One region of the Cellulomonas sp. C5510 genome, then DNA from elsewhere that is predicted to be linked to it. Evidence: riboswitches for the same ligand, from Rfam matches in the RefSeq annotation. Region 1 holds a riboswitch; the other holds the start of a gene.
The links. Region 1 has a riboswitch for cyclic di-AMP ahead of K5O09_RS18910 (C40 family peptidase). Riboswitches for the same ligand answer to the same signal wherever they lie in the genome.
Positions count from the first base shown of each region.

Region 2: another riboswitch for cyclic di-AMP. It lies ahead of K5O09_RS02970 (C40 family peptidase); the one in region 1 lies ahead of K5O09_RS18910 (C40 family peptidase).

Region 1 is NZ_CP081863.1:89,123-93,420, reverse strand. It holds gene K5O09_RS18915 (multicopper oxidase family protein) at 1-1,254, opposite strand, end outside; cyclic di-AMP (ydaO/yuaA leader) riboswitch at 1,566-1,744, shown strand; gene K5O09_RS18910 (C40 family peptidase) at 1,822-2,535, shown strand; gene K5O09_RS18905 (hypothetical protein) at 2,615-3,016, opposite strand; gene lnt (apolipoprotein N-acyltransferase) at 3,054-4,298, opposite strand, start outside.
Region 2 is NZ_CP081862.1:644,842-649,139, forward strand. It holds gene serC (phosphoserine transaminase) at 23-1,156, opposite strand; gene K5O09_RS02965 (metal-dependent transcriptional regulator) at 1,244-1,942, shown strand; cyclic di-AMP (ydaO/yuaA leader) riboswitch at 2,153-2,352, shown strand; gene K5O09_RS02970 (C40 family peptidase) at 2,355-3,128, shown strand; gene K5O09_RS02975 (HNH endonuclease) at 3,331-3,837, shown strand; gene K5O09_RS02980 (universal stress protein) at 3,949-4,298, shown strand, end outside.

The DNA of each region.
Region 1 (4,298 bases):
CACTTCCCGCTCGAGGGCCTGGCCGTCGGTGGATAGCACCCGGAAGTGCGCGCCGTGCACGTGCATCGGGTGGTCCATTCGGTGCTGCCCGGCGTTGCGGAAACGCACGAGGTAGGTGCGCCCGACCTGCACGTCGAACGTCTCAGCGTCGGGGAAGACGTCGCCGTTGATCGTCCAGGCCATGCCCATGCCTGCGGACATCGTCATCGCGTCGGCGAGCACCATCTCGATGTCCGGTTCGCGGCTCAGCAGGTCGGGGTCGAGGTCGCTGGGTGCGGGCGGGATGAAGGGCGAGACGGCCGCGGGAGCGTCCGAGGCGGTGTAGTGGACGGGGATGGTCATTCCGTTGTCGCGCTCGTTGGTGATCGACAAGCCCGACCCCAGGTGGCCGACCGGGGCGACCTCGACGTCGTAGCGCTCGCCTGGGGCGATGCTGAGCCGGCGGGTGTTGTAGGGCTCGACGAGGGGTGCGCCGTCGGTGTGGGTGACGCGCACGTCGAGTGGGAACGTCAGGTCCTGGGTCTTGGCGGTCGAGGCGTTCACCAGCCGGAGCTTGGCGATCTGCCCGCCGGTGATGCTGATCGGCTCGATGTCCTGGCCGGTGCGGCCGTTGACGGTGTCGACGTCGCCGACGACCTCCATGTGACCGGTGGTGCGATCCACGACCCAGTCGTCGAGCACGAGGACCTGGTCGAGGTCGTAGCGCGCGTCCGCGGGTTCGCGGACGATGAACGGTGCATACATGCCGCGATCGACCTGGTCGCGCACCGGTCGTTCGTGTGAGTGGTACCAGTACGTTCCTGGGCGGGCAGCGGTGAACTCGTACCGGTGCTCTCGTCCGGGGTCGATCAGGATGCCTGGACCGTCCTGGTCGGCGGGCACGCTCATCCCGTGCCAGTGGATGTTGGTCGCGGTGTCGGTCGAGTTCGTGACGTCGATCTGCAGCCGCTGCCCTACGTCGACGACGATCGGCACCCCGGCCCCGTGGACGACTTCGCTTGCAGCGTCCGCGTAGAGATACCGTTCGACGGACCGACCACCCAGCGTCATCTCTGCGGTGGTGATGTCGAGGTCGACGACCCCCTGCGTGGTCGCTCCGGTGATGTCGTACCGGTCGACCGCGGGGAGATCGATGCTCTCCTGGACCGCGGTGTCTGCGGCGGGAGCCAGCGCACGGCTGACCGCGAACGCAGCACCGCCCGCGGCCAGGACGACGGCGGTCGTTGCGACGACGACAGGACGACGGCGGATCATGCTCGGGGTGCTCCTCAGGCGATCGATCCGGGGTCTGGGGACCCCTCGGCTCCCGTCTAGCGTCGCTTGTGTAGATCAAGCCGCTTCAGCGGCTTCCATGAAGTTTCGCTGAAGTTCCCGACGAGGCGGTGCGTGCGTCCACGACACACCGTGCGCGAGACGAACGCTCGCGACCAGCGACTTCGCCCGCCCTGCGGGGCGCCGTGCGGCGGTCTCGAGACCTGTTCGCACGCCAGGATTGCGCCGGTGGGCGATGACAGCACCGCATGGGCTGCCTAGCATCGTCGCGACCCAGGCGCCGACTGGGTGGGTCGAGCAGAACGCCGAGTCCTGCCGCTGCTCGACGACCCGCAGACCGCACGGGCAGGAGCGGGGGAACCAGGATGGACGGGCACGTCGTGCCCTTGGGGTGAAGCCGGTCTCGATGGACCGGCCGGGCTGCTCCGGCCCGAACCCGACAGCTCACCTCGCAGGCGGCAGGAGTCGTCGATGCCCGCACGCCCCTTCGCCCGAGCGCGCCACCGCGCGGCCGGGCGCAGCCGAACGCCCCTGACCGACGCACAGGCCGTGGCCGCCTCCGGTCTGTCTGCCGCCGGGCGCCGCACCGGAGCTGCCGTGGCGACGTCGGGCATGGTCGTCTCCCTGGTGGCAGCCCCGGCGTCCGCGGCGGTGCCCTCCCATCACGAGAGCCGGATCGCGCTGCTGGACACTGCACGACTCACGTCGGCGGCCAGAGCGGTGATCGAGTCCGGGCCGGTCGTCGCGACTCCGGCCGAGGCGACCTGGACGTTCGACAATCCCGTTGCTACGGCGGTAACGCCACCGCCGGCCCCCGAGCCGGAGCCGGAGCCGCAGCCCGAGCAGGCCCCGGCTGCGACTCGCAGCACGGCCCGGGACGAGACGCCTGCACCGTCGCCCGGGATCGGGGCGCCCGCGCCGGCCAGCGCGAACGGCAGCGCGATCGTCGAGGCAGCATCGAGCCTCGTGGGGGTGCCCTACGTGTGGGGCGGCACCACGCCCAGCGGCTTCGACTGCTCGGGGTTCACCTCGTACGTGTACGCGCAGGTCGGGGTGACGCTGCCGCGGACGTCCGCGCAGCAGCGGTACGCGGGGGTCGAGGTGCCGCGGGACCAGGCTCAGCCCGGCGACCTGATCTGGTCGCCGGGGCACATCTCGATCTACGCCGGCGGGAACCTGCAGGTCGATGCGCCGGTTCCGGGCAAGGCCGTGCAGATCCGCGAGATCTGGCAGACCTCGCCGGTGTTCATCCGGGTCGGCTGACGCCAGCGCTGTGCGGCGTCGCGGTCGCGCCGTACAGCGCTGTGCCGACGGGCGGCGTGGAGGTGCACCGTCGGGAGCTTCAGCTGTCGGCGGGATGGTGCCCTTCGTGCACGTCGCTGCTGGGGACCGTCGGCTCCTCACCGCTGATGAGCGGCCCGAGGACGAAGGTGGAGAACGCGAAGGCGATCGCGAAGAGCACGAGAGCGCCGGCTGGCAGCCAGAGCGACCCGCTGCGCCTGTGCAGCTTGACCAGCATGGGGACGGTGGCGGCCAGCCCGAGCACGCCGAAGAGGGCGGTCCCGCCGGAACCCGCGACAATCGCAGTACCGACCAACGGGCCGACGTGGTGCAGGACGTGCGGTGCCAGTCCCACCACCGCACCGAGCGCGCTGCTCGCTGCGGACCACAGCGCTCGGGTGCGGGATCGGGGGTTCGTCGCGTCCGCGAGCTGGGCAGGCGTGTCGACCGGTTCCGGTGGCATGGCCACCAGGCTCGACCCGGTGTGCTGAATGCTCCGTTCAGGGTTCATGAAGGTCCGACGAAGTCCCGGGCCGAGACGGGTGCACGGGAGGTCGGCGTCGGCGGCTGGTCACCACGCCCGAGCCGACGGCGATCAGTGCCGCGACCGTCGCCACCGCCACCGGGGCGTCCCGTGCGCGGTCCGCTGGTGACAGTGCGGTGCGTAAGGGGATCTGCGCAGTGAGGGTCTCCGCGGTGAACAGCGACGTCCGGAGGTTCATCGTGCCGTCGGGAGCGATCACGGCGCTCACCCCCACCGTGGACGCCTGGATGACGGCGCGCCCGTGCTCCACCGCCCGCAGGCGGGACATGGCGAGCTGCTGGGTCGACTGGGGGCTGCGTCCGAACGAGGCGTTGTTGGTGGGCACCGCGATGAACTGCCCACCTCGGACCACTGCATCACGCACGAGGTTGTCGTAGGCGACCTCGAAGCAGATCGCGGTGGCGGCCGGGATGTCGCGGTGGAGGCGGGGGGCCGGAACGGACAGGACCCCGGGCTTCGTCCCAGGGATCATGTCGATGCTGACGCGGTCCACTTCGGGGGAGAACACGCGGACCAACGCGCGCAGGGGGACGTACTCGCCGAACGCAGCCGGTTGCTGCTTGGAGTAGGACGTCAGGGGCCCCCGCCGGGGATCCCACACGACCATGTCGTTGTAGCGCCCTGCGGGGGTGTCGCGGTCTGTGCCGACCAGGATCGGGGCGTTGATCGCCGCGGCCCCCTCTTGCACCAGTGCTGCAGCCCGCGGGTCCTGACGCGGGTCGATGTCGGTGGCGTTCTCGGGCCAGATCACCAGGTCGACAGGCTCCGCTCCGGGCTGCGTGGCCAACGACTTGGTGCCCTCGACGTGGTTGGTGAGCACTCGCCAGGCCCGGGCGGCCCCGTCCGTGCCTGGTTCGGGCACGTTCCCCTGGACGACACCGACTCGCAGCGTCCCGGCTTGCGCACTCGTGTCCAGCGGCACGGCCGGTCCCACCAGCACCGCCGCCGCGGCCAGGGCCGTCAGCCAGACACCCGTGCGGACCTCGCCCCGGCGCCAGGCTGTCAGCGTCGCGGTCAGCAGGTACGCAATCAGCGCCACGGCGAAGGACACCAACGGCGCGCCGCCGAGCCACGCCAGACCCAGCAGCGGGCCATCGGTCTGCGAGAAGGCCAGCCTGCCCCAGGGGAAGCCGCCGAATGGCCAGACCGCGCGGAGCTGCTCCCCCGCCACCCAGACCGACGCAAAGACGACAGCCTGGAC
Region 2 (4,298 bases), on a different replicon from region 1:
TGTGCGGGAGCACGCCCGCGCCTCAGGCCAGCCGGTCCACCACGTGGTCGATGCAGGCGGTGAGGGCGAGCACGTCGTCGGGCTCCACCGACGGGAACATCGCGACCCGGAGCTGGTTGCGCCCGAGCTTGCGGTAGGGCTCCACGTCGACGATGCCGTGGGCCCGCAGGATGCGTGCCACCGTCGGTGCCTCGATCTCGGGCGCGAGGTCCACCGTCCCGACGACGGGGGACCGCTGCCCGGGGTCGCTGACGAACGGCCGGGCCCAGTCGCGGGCGTCCGCCCAGCCGTAGAGGTGCCCGGCGGAGGTCGCGGTCCGCGCGGCGCACCAGTCGAGGCCGCCGTTCGCGAGCATCCAGTCCACCTGCTCCGCGAGCAGCACGAGGGTGGCGATCGCCGGCGTGTTGAGGGTCTGGTCCGCCCGCGAGCTGCGCACCGCGGCGCCGAGGGACAGGAACTCCGGCACCCAGCGGCCGGACTCGACCCGCTCGGCGCGCTCGACTGCGGCCGGGGACAGCACGGCCAGCCACAGGCCGCCGTCGGACGAGAACGACTTCTGCGGCGCGAAGTAGTAGGCGTCGGTCTGAGCGACGTCCACGGCGAGCCCCCCGGCGCCCGACGTCGCGTCGACCAGCATCAGCGCACCCTGGTTGGCGGAGCCCGGCACGCGGCGCACGGGCGCGACGGCACCGGTGGAGGTCTCGTTGTGCGCCCACGCGTAGGCGTCGACGCCGTCGGCGGCCGCGGGGGTCGCGGAGGACCCGGCGGGCACCTCGGTGACGACGGGGTCCTCGAGGAACGGCGCGCGCGCCGTGGCGGCCGCGAACTTGCTGCCGAACTCCCCGAACACCGCGTGGGCGGAGCGGCGCTCCACGAGGCACAGCGTCGCGACGTCCCAGAAGGCGGTGGAGCCGCCGTTCCCGAGCGCGACCTCGTACCCGTCGGGGAGCGAGAACAGCTCGCCGAGGCCGGCCCGCACGCGGCCGACGAGGGAACGGACGGGGGCCTGGCGGTGCGAGGTGCCGAGGAGGCTGCGGCCGACCTCGGCGAGCGCCCGGACCTGGGCGTCGCGGACCTTCGCGGGCCCGGACCCGAACCGGCCGTCCGACGGCAGGAGCTCCTCGGGGATGGTCACGGTGGCGGGCGTCACGGTCACGCGCCGCACCCTACGCGCCCGACGCCGCCCGGCGGCAGGACCAACTAGCCTGTGGACGGACGTCCGCGCACACAGGAGGGCACCGGCGTGAGTGACCTGATCGACACGACCGAGATGTATCTGAAGACCATCTACGAGCTCACCGAGGAGGGCATCACGCCGCTGCGGGCCCGCATCGCCGAGCGCCTGGGCCACAGCGGACCGACGGTGTCCCAGACGGTCGCCCGCATGGAGCGGGACGGGCTCGTGGTCGTGTCCGGTGACCGCCACCTGGAGCTCACCGAGGCGGGCCGCACCAAGGCGATGCGCGTGATGCGCAAGCACCGGCTGGCGGAGCGGCTGCTCGTCGACGTGATCGGGCTCGACTGGGAGTACGTGCACGAGGAGGCGTGCCGCTGGGAGCACGTCATGAGCGAGCGGGTGGAGCGCCGGCTCGCCGGCCTTCTCGACCACCCCCACTTCGACCCGTACGGCAACCCGATCCCCGGTCTCGACGAGATCGGCGAGGAGCGGACGCCGGTCGGGTTCCTCGACGGCGTGGAGTCGCTGGTCGCCGTCGCGGCGGCCGCGCCCGGCCCGACCACGGGTGTCGTCGCCCGGCTGGGGGAGCCCATCCAGACGGACGTCGACCTGCTCGCGCGCCTCGCGCAGGCGGGCGTGCGGCCCGGCCAGCAGGTCACGGTCGAGAAGGGCGTCGGCGTCGTGACGGTCGGCGCGCCCGGCGCGGAGACGGTGCTCGACCTGCCGCAGGAGGTCGCGCGCCACGTGTTCCTCGGGGTGGGCTGAGGTCCGCGCCCCGCGCCGGCGACCGCGTCCGGCACCGACGGCCCCGCGGTGTGGCACGCGCCACTCGCGGGGCCTCGTCGTGTGCGTGACCAGGGTCCCCGCGGGGGCCTGCGGGTGCTCGGCAAACGGATCGTGACCGGAACGTGACAATCGGCTCGGGGGTCGGGTACGGTCGGTCCTGCTCGACGGAACCCTCCTCCGTCAGAGCCCTTGGACGGTACGCCGAACCCTGCCGCCGCCCGAGGTCCGTACGACTCGCCGGCAGGGGCGGGGGAACCACTTGCGGGCACCGGCGACGGTGTCCTTGGGGTGAAGCCGCGCGACGTGACCGGACCTCCCGGGAGCGCCACGCGGCCGGGTATCTCCACCCGAACCCGACAGCTCACCTCGTAGGCGCCAGGAGAGGCTGTACGTGTCCGCTAGTGCTGTGCGCGCCCGACACCGTTCCGCGCGTCGCCCCGTCACCCCCTTGACCGACCTCGCCACCGCCGCCACGGGCACCCTCGCCCAGGCCGGTCGCCGCACCGCCGTCGTCGCGGCCACCACGGGGCTCATGGTCTCCGCGGTCGCCGTCCCGGCAGGCGCCGCGACCACGTCCGGCGACCAGGCGGCGCTGCCGTCGGTCGACACCACCGCGCTGACCGCCTCCGCGAAGACGGTCCTCGACACCGCGCCGGTCGTCACCGCCCCGGCCGACGCCGCGTGGACCTTCGAGGCCCCCGCCGTGACCGCCGTGGTCCCCGAGCCGGAGCCGGAGCCCGAGCCGGAGCCGGTCGTCTCCCGCAGCGCCCAGCGCGCCACGGCCGCGGCCGCCCCGGTCGAGGTCGCCGCCGCCGCCGTCCCGCAGTCGGTGGCCGGCAACGCGGTCCTCGAGATCGCGGCCCGCTACGTCGGGACGCCGTACGTGTCCGGCGGCACGACCCCGGACGGCTTCGACTGCTCCGGCTTCGTGTCCTACGTGTACGCGCAGCTCGGCATCTCGCTGCCCCGCACGTCGTCGGCGATCCGCGACGCGGGCACGGTCATCTCGGCCGCCGAGGCGCAGCCGGGCGACCTCATCTGGAGCCCCGGCCACATCTCGATCTACGCCGGCGGCGACCAGCAGATCGACTCGCCGCGCCCCGGCAAGACGGTGCAGTTCCGCGCCATCTGGCAGAGTTCGCCGACGTTCATCCGCATCGGCTGAGCCTCCCGGGCACGCACGACGCCTCCAGGACCCCCGTGGCCACCGGCCGCGGGGGTCCTGCCGTGCCGGGGCGCCTGCGCGCGGCACCGGGGGCGCGGCGCGGGCGGACGGCGCGGGTTCCCGGGGTGGGCGCGTACGCTGGCGCTGCTCGCTCCCCAGCGGACCCGTCAGCCAGACGGGCCCCCCGGTCAAGGAGTTCGCCGTGCTGCTCCCTGCGCCACCCCGGACGTTGCTCCTCAACGCCAGCCTGGAACCGCTGTGCGTCGTGGCCCTGCCGCGCGCCGTCACGCTCGTCATGTCGGGCAAGGCCACCGTGCTCGAGTCGGACGGCCGGGTGCTGCACTCCGAGCACGTGGCCGTGCCGCTGCCGGTGGTGCTGTCGCTGACGCGGTACGTGCACGTCCCGGTGCGCCGGCCGCTGCCGCCGACGCGGCGCACGGTGCTGCAGCGCGACGACCACCGGTGCGCGTACTGCGGCTCGCACGCCGACACCGTCGACCACGTGCACCCGCGTTCGCGCGGGGGCCGGCACGAGTGGACGAACGTCGTCGCGGCGTGCCGGCGGTGCAACCACCGCAAGGCCGACCACCTGCTGCACGAGATCGGGTGGGAGCTCTCCTGGACGCCGTCGGCCCCGCGGGGTGCGACGGCGTTCCTGCGCGGGGTGGCCGCCGACGAGCCCGCCTGGTCCGCGTACCTGGCCGCCTGAGGACCACGGGTCAAGAAGTCGGCAAGGGGACGCCACGCCTCGCTCCGCGGCAGGTGCGGAACCGGCATGATCCGAGGCACACTGGGGTGTGCCACCAAGGAGGTCGGAACCATGAAGCGGGACGCGGAGATCCTGGTCGGGGTGGACGGGTCGGCAGCGAGCATGCACGCGCTCGACTGGGCGGCGGGCGAGGCGCGTACCCGGCGCCGGCCGCTCCACGTGGTGTGCTCGTACACGCTGCCGTCGTTCACGGCGGCCTCGCTGGACGGCGGGTACGCGGCCCTCGACGACACCGCGATCCAGCAGGGCGCCCGCGCGGTGCTCGCGGAGGCCCAGCAGCGCGTCGCGGGACCGGGGCTCGAGGTCACCACCACGGTCGCGACCGGCGACGCGGCCGCCGTCCTGGTCGAGATGTCGCGTGACGCCTCGCTCGTGGTCGTCGGGACCCGGGGCAAGGGCGG